Regions from separate parts of the Thermaerobacter sp. PB12/4term genome, predicted to be linked through region 1. Evidence: riboswitches for the same ligand, from Rfam matches in the RefSeq annotation. Region 1 holds a riboswitch; the other holds the start of a gene.

Region 1 (5,759 bases):
CAGGCGGGCGCCGGCGGCGACGAGTTCGTCATCCGGGCCCGCCGGATCCTCAACGCCACGGGTCCCTGGGCCGACCGGGTGCGCCAGCTGGACGACCCCGGCTCACCGCGCCTCCTGCGGCTGACCAAGGGCATCCACATCGCCTTCACCCGCGACCGGTTGCCCATCCGCCACGCGGTGACCATGCGCGGCCCGGACGGGCGCATCATGTTCGCCGTGCCCCGGGGAGCCTTCGCCTATGCCGGTACCACCGACACCGTATACCAGGACGATCCGGCCCGTCCCCGGCCCGAGGCCGCTGACGTCCGCTACGTGCTGGACGCCCTCAACCGCACCTTCCCCGCCACCCGCCTGGGACCGGACGACGTGATCAGCGCCTGGGCGGGCCTGCGGCCGCTCATCGACCCGGGGGATACGCGGGATCCCAGCGCCATCTCCCGGGACTACAAGCTCTACACCAGCCCTTCGGGCCTGGTGACGGTGGCCGGCGGGAAGCTGACGGCCTACAAGGCCATGGCCCGCAACATCGTCGATCAGGTGTTTCCCGAGACCCAAGGGGCACCGGTGGACGAGGAGCCCCTGCCCGGCGGCGCAGCCGTGCCGGCGGAGGCCGAATTGCGGCAGAAGGCGGCCCAGACGGGCTTGCCCGTGGAAGAACTGCAGTGGCTGGCCCGCCACTACGGGGATGAGATCGTCCGGGTCCTGGGCTACCTGCGCCCCGAAGACCTGCAGGCGGGGCCGCGGGCGGCCCGGGTCCGGGCGGCGGCCCGGTACGCTGCCGCGGAGGAGATGGCCCAGACCCTGGCCGACGCCCTCTGGCGCCGGGTGCCCGAGGCCCTCTGGAGCACCGACAACGGGCGCGGGGTGGCGGCCGACGCGGCGGCGGCCATGGGCGAGATCCTGGGCTGGGACGAGGAGCGGCGGGACGGCGAGGTGGCCGCGTACCTCAGCCAGGTGCAGGCCATGCACGCCTGGCGCGAAAGCTTCTGACGGTCCGGCCCGTGGGACGGGTCGTTGCACGGTGGCGATAACGAGCCGGCAGCGGGGCCGCCGCAGCGGCCCCGCTGCTGTGCCGGGCCCATCACCCCGGCGTCCCCCTCGGCTTCATGGATTCCCAGCAGTTACTCTCCCCTCCCGGCCGCTGCTCAGCACCGGCCCCTGCCGGTACCGGCCGGGCCCGGCCGGCCACCGGGCGGGTCCGGCAGGTGGGCCAGCACCTGGTCCGGATCGGGCAGGTAGCCCAGGTCCGGCGCCCGCCAGACCCAGCGCACGACGCCGCGTTCATCCAGGACGAACACGGCCCGGTCGGCAAAATCGCCCAGGCCCCAGCGGCTGATGGCCACACCGTAGCGCCGGATCACCCGCCGGTTGTAATCGCTGGCCAGGGGGAAGGGCACCTGGTAGCGATCGGCCCACGCCCGGAGGGCGTAGGGACTGTCGGTGCTGATGCCCACCACCTGGGCGCCCCGGGAGGCGAAGTCCGGGCAGCGGGCGGTGAAGTCCTCGATCTCGTTGCAGCAGCCCGGACTGAAGGCAAAGGGGAAGAAGAGCAGGACCAGCGGGCGGCCCCTGAGATCGCGCAGCCGCAAGGATTCATCGCCGGTTCCGGCGAGGGGCAGGGTGAAGTCCGGCGCTTCCTGGCCCGGCCGGGGCATGCGCCGGCGGAGCCAGGCCTCCCGCCAGCGCTGAACCGGACCGGGGCCGGCCCCCCGGCTCACAGCCCGGCCACCGGGGAGTTCAGCTTGTAGCCGTGTCCCCGCACGGTGAGGATCCACTCCGGCTGGCTGGGGTTGCGCTCCAGCTTCTCCCGCAGGTGGCGCACGTGGACGTCCACGGTGCGCGGGTCGCCGAAGGCCTCTTCGCCCCAGACCCTGTCCAGCAGCTCCTGCCGGGTGAAGGCCCGGCCCGGCTCGGCGGCCAGGGTGGCCAGCAGCTTGAACTCCGTGGGGGTCAGGGCCACCCGCTGGCCGTCCCGGTAGACCTCATGGCCGGCGTAGTCGATCACGATGGGGCCGATCTGCTGGCGCCGGCCCTCGGTGCGGCGCAGCAGCGCCTTGATCCGCGCCACCAGCTCCCGGGGGCTGAAGGGCTTGGTCACGTAGTCGTCGGCGCCCAGCTCCAGCCCCAGCACCTTGTCGATCTCGCTGTCCCGGGCGGTGAGCATGAGGATGGGCGTCTGAATGCCCCGCTCCCGCAGGTGGCGGCAGAGGGTGAAGCCGTCGGTATCGGGCAGCATGACGTCCAGGATGATCACCTGGGGCCGGCGCTCCTCCAGGCGGCGCAGGGCCTCGGCACCGTCCCGGGCCAGCACCGGTGCCATGCCGTTGCGCTGTAGGTTGTACGCCACCAGTTCCAGCAGGGACTCTTCGTCGTCCACCACCAGCACGGTGGGACCGGCCGGTGCCGGCCTGTCCGGACCGGGGCCGGGCCGGGCGGCGGGGGCTGCCGGCGCCAGAGCGGAGGGCTTGCCGCCGGCGGAAGCCGGCGCCGGGCGGGCGTGTCGGGTGGAGGCGGCCGCCGGCGCCGGTGGCCCGCCGCGGCCGCGTTCGTCCCGGAAGAGCACGGTCACCGGGCCTCCCCGGCGGCCAGCACGGCCCCGCGGGCCTCCATCTCCGCCAGGGCGCGCTCCCCGTCCCCCGGGGTCACATCGACGGCCCGCACGGCCGGAACCAGCACCGTGACCCGAAAACCCTCCCGCAGGCCGTCCAGCACCGTGGCCCGCACGCAGTAGTCGGTGGCCAGGCCGCCCACGTACAGGTGCCGGACCCCCTGCTGCCGCAGCCAGCCGGCCAGGGTGACCTCGGGGCGGACCCCCGCCTCACCGGCGGCCAGGGCGCCGTCGAAGCCGCTGTAGGCCTCCCGGTCGGGGTCGAACCCCTTGCGGAAGACGGTGCCCCGGACCTCCAGTTCCGGGTGGAAGGCGGCGCCCGGGCTGCCCTGCACGCAGTGGACCGGCCAGGGCCCGCCCTTCTCGCGGAAGCTCACATGGCCGGCGGGATGCCAGTCCTGGGTGAAGACGACGGGCCGGCCGGCCGCGTGGAAGGCCGCGATCCACCGGTTGAGGACGGGCACCACCTGGTCGCCCTGGGGCACGGCCAGGGCACCGCCGGGACAGAAGTCGTTCTGGACGTCCACCACCACCAGGGCGGCTTCAGGATCCTGGGCGGCTGCCTCAGGGGTCACGGCGCCGGCGGGGGCCGGTGCCGCCCCGCCCCCCGTCGCGGCGCCGCCGGGCTGCAGGCGGTCCATGGCTGGGCTGCCTCCTTGCGCCGTTTTCCCTTCAATTATAAGCTTATAGGCTGCCGCCGGCAGGATGCGGGCCACCTCGGGCCGGCAGAGCCCGGGCCGCAGCGGCGCGCCGGCGGCCGGCAGGGCCCGCAGCGGGCGACCGCCGGGGATGGCGCGGTTTCACCCCACCCTGGATGTTGGGGCAGCAGGACTTTCGTCGCCGGCCCCGAATAGCAGTCCCCAATGCCCGCATCCCGCGCGAGGGTTCCGGCCCGCTGCGGCGCCGGGGCGCCAGGCCGTACCTGGGCAACGTGCCCTGCAAGCCCACCGGGCTCACGCCAGCCGAACGAGACCCGGAGGGCCGCGGACCGCGGTGCCGCGCCTCAGGCCGCGAGGCCATGGGCCCCTTCCTTGGCTGCGGCGATGCGGAAACCCGGGGGGCCTTGCAGGCCGCACCGCCTGCAACCCCGCGGTCGCTTACAAGGGAATGACCGGACAAAGCCCTATCGAGAGTGGCCGAGGGACGGGCCCGATGACGCCACGGCAACCGGCCGCCGGCTCCACCCAGGCGGCACGGTGCCAATTCCCGCGGGAGGCGTTCCCGGGAGATAGGGAAAGGCGAGGAACCTCTCCTTTCCCGGAGGGGTTTTTCATTTTCAGCCCCATCCCACGAAGGAGGCGAGGACCCATGGCCGTGGCAACCAACCTGGGCTTCCCCCGCATCGGCGCCGGCCGGGAGTTGAAACAGGCCCTGGAGGCTTACTGGGACGGCAAGATTTCCGCGGACTCCCTGCTGGCGACGGCGGCGGCCCTGCGGCGGCGGCACTGGGAGCTGCAGCGGGCGGCGGGCATCGACGTGGTGCCCGTGGGGGATTTCTCCCTCTACGACCACGTGCTGGACACCGCCTGCATGGTGGGGGCCGTGCCCGCCCGTTACGGGTGGGCCCCTTCACCGGGAGCCGGCGCCTCCACCCCCCTGGCTCCTTGTGGCGATGCCGCCGGCGCGGGCCGGTCCACCCCGGCGGCGGGCCTGGGGGCGGAGGCGGGTCCGGGCACCGCGGCTGCCGCGGAGGTCCCCCTGGACGTCTACTTCGCCATGGCCCGGGGCACCCCCGGCCGGGGCGTCCCCGCCCTGGAGATGACCAAGTGGTTCGACACCAACTACCATTACATCGTGCCCGAGCTGGAACCGGGACAGGCCTTCCACCTGGCGTCCCGCAAGGTGGTGGAGGAGTTCCGCGAGGCCCGCACCCTGGGTTTCGAGCCCCGCCCCGTGCTGCTGGGCCCGGTCAGCTTCCTGCTGCTGGCCAAGCTCCGCAGCCCGGCGGAGGCCGGCGCCGCCGGCCGGTCCCCGGAGGCGAGCCGCAGCGAGGCCGAAGGCCTGGGCAGCCGGACGGCCGGTTCCTCCGGCGGGGAAGGGGCCGCCGGCCCGCGCCTTGCCTTGCTGGACGGCCTGCTGCCCGTGTACGGGCAGGTGCTGCGGGAGCTGGCGGCCGCCGGCGCCACCTGGGTTCAGCTGGATGAGCCGTTCCTGGCCCTGGACCTGGACGAACCGGCCCGGGCCGCCTTCCGCCGCGCCTACGCCACCTTAGCCCAGGCGGCCCCGGGGCTCCGGCTCTTCCTGGCCACCTACTTCGAGGGGTTGCGGGACAACCTGGAGCTGGCCTTGAGCCTGCCGGTGCAGGCCCTGCACCTGGATCTGGTGCGGGACCCCGGCCAGCTGGAGCAGGTGCTGGCCGCCGGGGTTCCGCCCACCCTGCACCTCTCCCTGGGGGTGGTGGACGGCCGCAACGTCTGGCGGGCGGACCTGGAGGCGGCCCTGGCCCTTCTGGAGCGGGCCCGGGACGCCCTGGGGGCCGGGCGGCTCTTCGTCGCCCCCTCCTGCTCGCTGCTGCACGTGCCCATCGACCTGAACCTGGAGACGGACCTGGACCCGGAGATCAAGGGCTGGCTTGCCTTCGCGAAGCAGAAGTTGGAGGAAGTGGCGGTCCTGACCCGCGCCTTGAACCAGGGCCGGCAGGCCGTGGCCGGTGCCCTGGCGGCCAGCCGGGCGGCGGTGGAGGCCCGGCGCCGCTCGCCCCGGCGCACCCGGCCGGAGGTGCAGGAGCGGCTGGCGCGGCTCAACCCGGACGAGACCCGCAGGCCCTCCCGGGCGCCCCAGCGGCGGCCGTTGCAGCGGGAACGGCTGGGTCTTCCGCTCCTGCCCACCACCACCATCGGCTCCTTCCCCCAGACGCCGGAGGTGCGCCGGCTGCGGGCGCGCTGGCGGCGCGGGGAGATCGACACCGCCACCTACGAAGAGGGCATCCGCGCCGAGATCCGCCGGGTGATCCGGCTGCAGGAGGAGCTGGGCCTGGACGTGCTGGTCCACGGCGAGGCCGAGCGCAACGACATGGTGGAGTACTTCGCCGAGCAGCTGGAGGGCTTCGCCTTCACCCGCCACGGCTGGGTGCAAAGCTACGGCAGCCGCTGCGTCAAGCCGCCCATCCTCTACGGCGACGTGGCCCGGCCCGGCCCCATGACCGTCCGGT
Region 2 (5,759 bases), 420 kb from region 1:
CACAAGCAGGGCGATCACCGAGCGGGCAGCGGGCCCCGGTGCAGCCCCGTCGGACACGATGGCACCTCCCCGCAAGGGGCCGTTTCCCGGCCGGTTGGGGGCGGCGGCCGGGCGCCCTTACGGAACCAATGTATGCCGACCTGGTGACTCTCCATGCGCAGCGGCCGCCGGGGCCGGGCAGCGGTTGTCCACAAGGGGGCGGGCAACGGCCGGGCGAACCAGGACAGAGCGACCGCGATGCGGACTTCCAGGGCGGCCGGGGGCGGGTCCGCCTGCCCGCCCGGGCACGCGGCGCGGCCGGGCGGGAACCTGGGCAGGCGGAGGCAGCCGTCGGCAAGGAAAGGGAGGGCGATGCATGGGGGAGGGGTTCAGGGGCCGGAGGCAGCGGCCACCGGGGGGCATGAGGCCGGGCGGAGCCGGACCGGAGGGCCTGCCCCCCTATACCGTCCGGGTCAGCGCCCGGGCGCGCCGGGTGCGGCTGGTGTTGTCGCCGGCCGACGGCCTGGTGGTCGTCGTTCCGCCCGGATACCGGCTGCACCGGGTGCCCCAGGTGGTGGCCCAGCATGCGGCCTGGATCCAGCGGGCCCGGCAGCGGCTGGAACAGCAGGCCCGGGCTGCCGGCGGCGGGGCGGGTGATCCTTTGCTCCGGCGGGATGGCGCCGGCCTGGCTCCTCCGGCCTGGCTCTGGCTGCGGGCGCTAGGGGAGGTGTGGGCCGTGGTGCCGGCGGGCCGGCCCACCCTGAACGACGCCGCCAGCGGGGGGCGCAATGCTGCCGCCGGCCCGTCCCCGCAGCGGACCCTCTTCACAGGCTGGGCCACGGATGAACAGGGGGAACCGCCGCCTGCGGGCGCACGCCTGGCCGGGCAGATCCGTCTACCGGCCCGAGCCGGGGAGCAGGAGCCCGCCGCCTGGGGGCCTCCCCTCAGGGGCTGGCTGGCCGCCAGGGCACGGGCGACCCTGCTGCCCTGGCTGGAACGGCTGGCGCGGGAGCGGGGCTTTCGCCTGGCGGGTTCGTCCATCGGCTGCCCCAAGACCCGCTGGGGCAGCTGTTCCGCCAGGCACCACGTGCGCCTGAGCCTGAAGCTGCTCTTCCTGCCGCCCGAGCTGGTGGAGCACGTGCTGATCCACGAGCTCTGTCACACCGTCCACCTCAACCACGGCCCCGCCTTCTGGGCCCTGGTGGAACGGCATGATCCCCGGGCGGCGGAACACCGGCGCCAGCTCCGGGCGGCCTGGAGTTATGTGCCGGCCTGGCTGCGGCCGGCGCGCTCCATCGGCCCTTCCCCGGCCGATGCCGGCTTGTGAGGGCACCGGCGCGCAAGGCCGTCCTGGCCGGGGGCCGGGATCGTTGACCTGCCGGAGCCGGCATGATAGCATCACTTTCAACAATCACAGAGCGCGTCTGCTCTCTTATCCAGAGTGGCGGAGGGACTGGCCCGATGAAGCCCGGCAACCGCCGGCCGTGCCTGGACGGCCGGTAAGGTGCCAACTCCTGCAGGATCCGTGCGGATCCTGAGAGATGAGAGGGCGCCGGAAATCCTTTCGGCCCTTCCCTCTCGGGAGGGGTAGTTTCTTATCCGGGACCCCTTCGGGGAGCGGGCGCGGGAGGGAGGGGGACGCGGTGATCCCCTGTCGCGGCCATGTCGAGGTGGGCCCCCTGCCCCTGGAGCAGGGCGGCCACCTGCCCCGGGCCGAACTGGCCTACGAGACCTGGGGTCGCTGGGACCCCCAGCGCCAGAACGCCATCCTGATCTGCCACGCCCTGACGGGCGACGCCCACGTGGCCTCCCACCATCCCGGCGACCGCCCGGGCTGGTGGGAGGCGGCGGTGGGCCCGGGCCGGCCCATCGACACCCGCCGCTGGTTTGTCATTTGCAGCAACGTGCTGGGAGGCTGTTACGGGTCCACAGGCCCGGCCAGTCCTGCGGAGGCCGGCCACGGGCCCTGGGGCGGGCGGTTTCCCGTGATCACCGTGCGGGACATGGTCCATGCCCAGCGCCGGCTTCTGGATGCGCTGGGCATCGGGCGGCTCGCCCTGGTGGTGGGCGGTTCCCTGGGCGGCATGCAGGCGCTGGAGTGGGCCGTCACCTACCCCGAGCGGGTGGGAGCGGCGGCCGTCCTGGCGGCGCCGCCGGCCGCCTCGCCCCATGCCATCGCCTGGAACGAGGTGCAGCGCCAGGCGATCTTCGCAGACCCCGCCTGGCAGGGCGGCGACTATCCCGCCGCCCGCCCACCCCGCCGCGGGCTGGCCCTGGCCCGGATGCTGGCCATGACCACCTACCGGGGTCGCGAGGAGTGGGAGGCGCGCTTTGGCCGGGAAGAGGTCCCGGCGGGCGCCGACCCGGTCGCCCAGCGGCTGGGCTCGTACGCCACCGCGCCGGCGGGCCCGGCCGAGGCCTTCCGGTTCCAGATCGAAAGCTACCTGCACTACCAGGGGGAAAAGCTGGTGCGCCGGTTTGACCCCGCCACGTACGTGACCCTGACCCGGGCCATGGATCTCCACGACGTAGGCCGGGGCCGGGGCGGGCTGGAGGGCGCCGCGGCCCGGGTCCAGGGCCGCATGTATGTGCTCAGCATCACCTCGGACCTGCTCTACCCCGTGGACGAGCAGCGGCGGCTGGTCCAGGCCCTGCGCCGGGCGGGCAAGAATGTCACGTGGCAGGTCTGGAAGGCTCCCTGGGGCCACGACAGCTTCCTCGTGGACTCCGCGGGGGTGGCCCGCCGGGTGATGGACTGGCTGGAAGAACCCGGTGCTGCCACCGCGCCCGCGCAGGCCGGGGCAGTGGCGGCGGTGGGGGAGGGGCGCCCGTGAAGGGTCCCGTGGTGGCGCTGCTGGGTCTGGGCACCGTGGGCAGTGCGGTGGCGCGCCGGTTGGTCAACCCGCCACCCTGGCTGGTGGCGCGGCTGGGTGGCGTGCCGCGGCTGAAGGGGATCCTGGTACGCCACCCCGGCAAGCCGCGGCCGGCGGCCGTCGACCGCAGCCTGCTCACCACCGATGCCGACCAGCTGCTGGGCGATCCTGAGGTCGACGTGGTGATCGAGCTCATCGGCGGTGTCGAACCGGCCCGCCAGTACGTCCTGCGGGCCCTGGAAGCCGGCCGCCACGTGATCACCGCCAACAAGGCCCTTCTGGCCGAATCCCTGGCGACCCTGTCGGCGGTGGCCCGCCGGCACGGGGTGGAGCTGGCCTTCGAAGGGGCGGTGGCCGGCGGGGTGCCCATCATTCGCCCGCTGCTAAGGTGCCTGGCGGCCAACCGGGTGCGCCGCCTGCGGGCGGTCCTGAATGGCACCTGCAATTTCGTCCTCACCCAGGTGGAGCAGGGTGCCACCCTGGAGGACGCGGTTCGTGCCGCCCAGGCCGCCGGCTATGCGGAAGCCGATCCCAGCGACGACCTGTCGGGGCGCGACGCGGCCCGCAAACTGGCCATCCTGGCGACCCTGGTGACGGGCGAGCCCGTGGCCTGGACCGCCGTGGCCTGTCGCGGGCTGGACGACCCGGCCTTTCGCCGTGCCCTGCAGGAGGGAGGGGGCGGGGGTGAGGCGGCTCGCCAGGGCGGCGGCCCGGCCCGCTGGCGCCTGGTGGCCACCGCCGAGTGGACGGGGCCCGCCCCCCGGCTGGCCGTGGAGCCGCAGATGTTGCCGCCCCACGACCCCCTGCTGCAGGCGGCGGGGGTGGAGAATATGATCCTGATCGAGGCGGATCCGGTGGGCACGGTGCGGTTTGCCGGGCCCGGGGCCGGCGGCGATGCCACCGCCAGCGCCGTCCTGGCCGACCTGATCGCCATCTGGCGGGGCGACCGCCTGCCGTTGCCGGACCTGGAGGCCGGCCGGTCCGTGGCCGTGGAGCCCTCGCCGGCCGTGCCCCGCGCCGGGTTCGACACCGAGTGGCAGGATCCGGCGGCTGCGGCGGTTAAACTGAGGTTGACGGAAGGTTGAACGGCTCGCCGGCCGCCGGGCTCCGCGGCCGGGCGGCCGCGGCAGGGGGGAGCGGCATGGGCCCCAGGCATCTCGCCCAGTGCTATCGTTGCCGGCGCACCTTCGAGGCCGACCGCCGGGGGGCCCGCTACTGCCCGGAGTGCGAGCGGGAACAGCGGCGCCGGTTCCGGGTGTTGCCGGGGGGGAAGGATCCCCGCTACGGCTGGGGGGTGGCGCCCGCGGCCCGGCCGCGGGCTGCGCGGCCGGGCCCGCGAAGCGGGCGCTGGCGGCTGGGCTGGCGGCAAGCGCGGCGGGGCGGGCCGGTGTCCTGGCGGAGCCGCTGGACCTGGCGGCGGTGGCACCAGCTCCTGCGCCTGGTGGCCGTGGTGGCCGCGGCCGCGGCGGCGCAGGTGGCCTGGGAACAGGTGGACGCCGGTTCCTGGCCGGTCGAGTGGCTGGTATACCTGGCAGGAGCGGCCTGGATTTGGAACCGGCGGGATCAAGCGGCCTAGGTCGCGACACCCAAGCGGCCTGGGTACCGACACCGGGGTACACATGGTCCGGCGGCGGGTATCCCGCCGCCGGTTGCTTCGTCCCGCGTCCTTTCCGGCCGCTTCCCTCCGGTGCGCTCGAGTGCGCTTGCGGGCCCGGCGCCGCCTGGGGCCCCGGCGCCATGGCGAACCCCAGGGGCATGGGGAGCCTCAAGCGGAGGTTCCCGCCCGGCCGCGCCCTCAAGCGCCCTCCTCCGGACCGTCGCCGGGTTCCACGGCCAGGCCTGCCTCCCGCAGCCGGGCCGCCAGCTCGGGCCGGGTCCCCCTGAGCCGGATGCGGCGGGGGCCTAGCGCCTTGAGCAGGCCGGCGGCCAGGTCCTCCCGCTCCAGCGGTACCCGCGGGTCCAGGTGCCCCTCCAGAAACTCGCGGTAGAGGGGCGGCCCGCCGGGCTCCCGGATGACCAGGTCCCGTCCCTGCCCTTCCACCCAGAGCTCCTCGGGCCCCTGCTCCGCCGGGCGCAGGGTGCCGAGGAACTGCTCCAGGGCCCGCTCCAACCAGAGCTGCTGCAAGCCTGTCCGGGCCAGCTCGCCCACCAGGCTGCGCAAGAACCGCTCGCCGCGAAAGCGCAGCCAGCCCAGAATGCTCAGGCGACCGTGCTGGACCAGTTCGGGCAGCAGCAGAGCCGCCGTTCCGCGGGCCAGGGGCGGCTGGGCCAGCAGGGGGAGGCTCTGCTTCCAGACCTGCAGCCGGGCATCGGGGTCGACTGCCGCGTAGCGGGAATCCAGGTGCTCCAGCAGCATCTCCGGCAAGAGGACCTGGTGCACGAAGTGGGACGCGGCCTGGGCCGCCGGCTGGGGCACGTATTCGGTCAAAAAGACCCACCGCTGGCGCGACCGGAACACGGTATAGACCAGCCGCTCCCGCTCCAGCACCCGCTGGAACTCCGAGGGGTGGGTCTCCACGGAGATGGCCAGCTGTCCCTGCGCGCCCATCAGGCCAACCTCCCGCTGTTCCCGGCCACCGCCGGCGGCTCCAGCGGGCGGCCCTGGCGGGGTGGCCGGCCCGCGGGGCGCCGCCACCGGGGTGGCCCTGGTTATCCCTTAGTCTATGCGGACTCCCCACCCCGTTCCTGCCGGTGGTGCGACGCCCGCTTCCATTCCGTCAGCCGCCGCCCGGCGTGGCTGACACCCGTACCGGACGGGCGCGCACCCCTCCGTCGAGCCCAGGGCCCCGCCGCCTCCGGCCCCAGGGGCCGTCCACACCCGGGCGCGGTCCTGCGAAGCCAGGGGCGGCGGAACGATTCACCATCCCTGGGTCTTGAGCCGGCGGGAGGAACCCCCCCGGTCCTTGG

Evidence for each region. A riboswitch is a leader RNA that binds a small molecule or an ion and turns the genes downstream of it on or off. The one in region 1 is predicted to bind S-adenosylmethionine.
Region 2: another riboswitch for S-adenosylmethionine. It lies ahead of DYI95_RS06405 (homoserine O-acetyltransferase); the one in region 1 lies ahead of metE (5-methyltetrahydropteroyltriglutamate--homocysteine S-methyltransferase).

What each region holds. Positions count from the first base shown of each region.
Region 1 is NZ_CP048407.1:1,952,172-1,957,930, reverse strand. Features, by position in the region: gene DYI95_RS13110 (glycerol-3-phosphate dehydrogenase/oxidase) at 1-990, shown strand, start outside; gene DYI95_RS08100 (peroxiredoxin) at 1,146-1,718, opposite strand; gene DYI95_RS08095 (response regulator transcription factor) at 1,715-2,563, opposite strand; gene pncA (bifunctional nicotinamidase/pyrazinamidase) at 2,566-3,249, opposite strand; SAM riboswitch class I at 3,729-3,843, shown strand; gene metE (5-methyltetrahydropteroyltriglutamate--homocysteine S-methyltransferase) at 3,917-5,759, shown strand, end outside.
Region 2 is NZ_CP048407.1:1,532,242-1,538,000, reverse strand. Features, by position in the region: gene DYI95_RS06415 (cupredoxin domain-containing protein) at 1-57, opposite strand, end outside; gene DYI95_RS06410 (M48 family metallopeptidase) at 401-1,306, shown strand; SAM riboswitch class I at 1,409-1,527, shown strand; gene DYI95_RS06405 (homoserine O-acetyltransferase) at 1,623-2,813, shown strand; gene DYI95_RS06400 (homoserine dehydrogenase) at 2,810-3,937, shown strand; gene DYI95_RS06395 (hypothetical protein) at 3,994-4,428, shown strand; gene DYI95_RS06390 (hypothetical protein) at 4,648-5,400, opposite strand.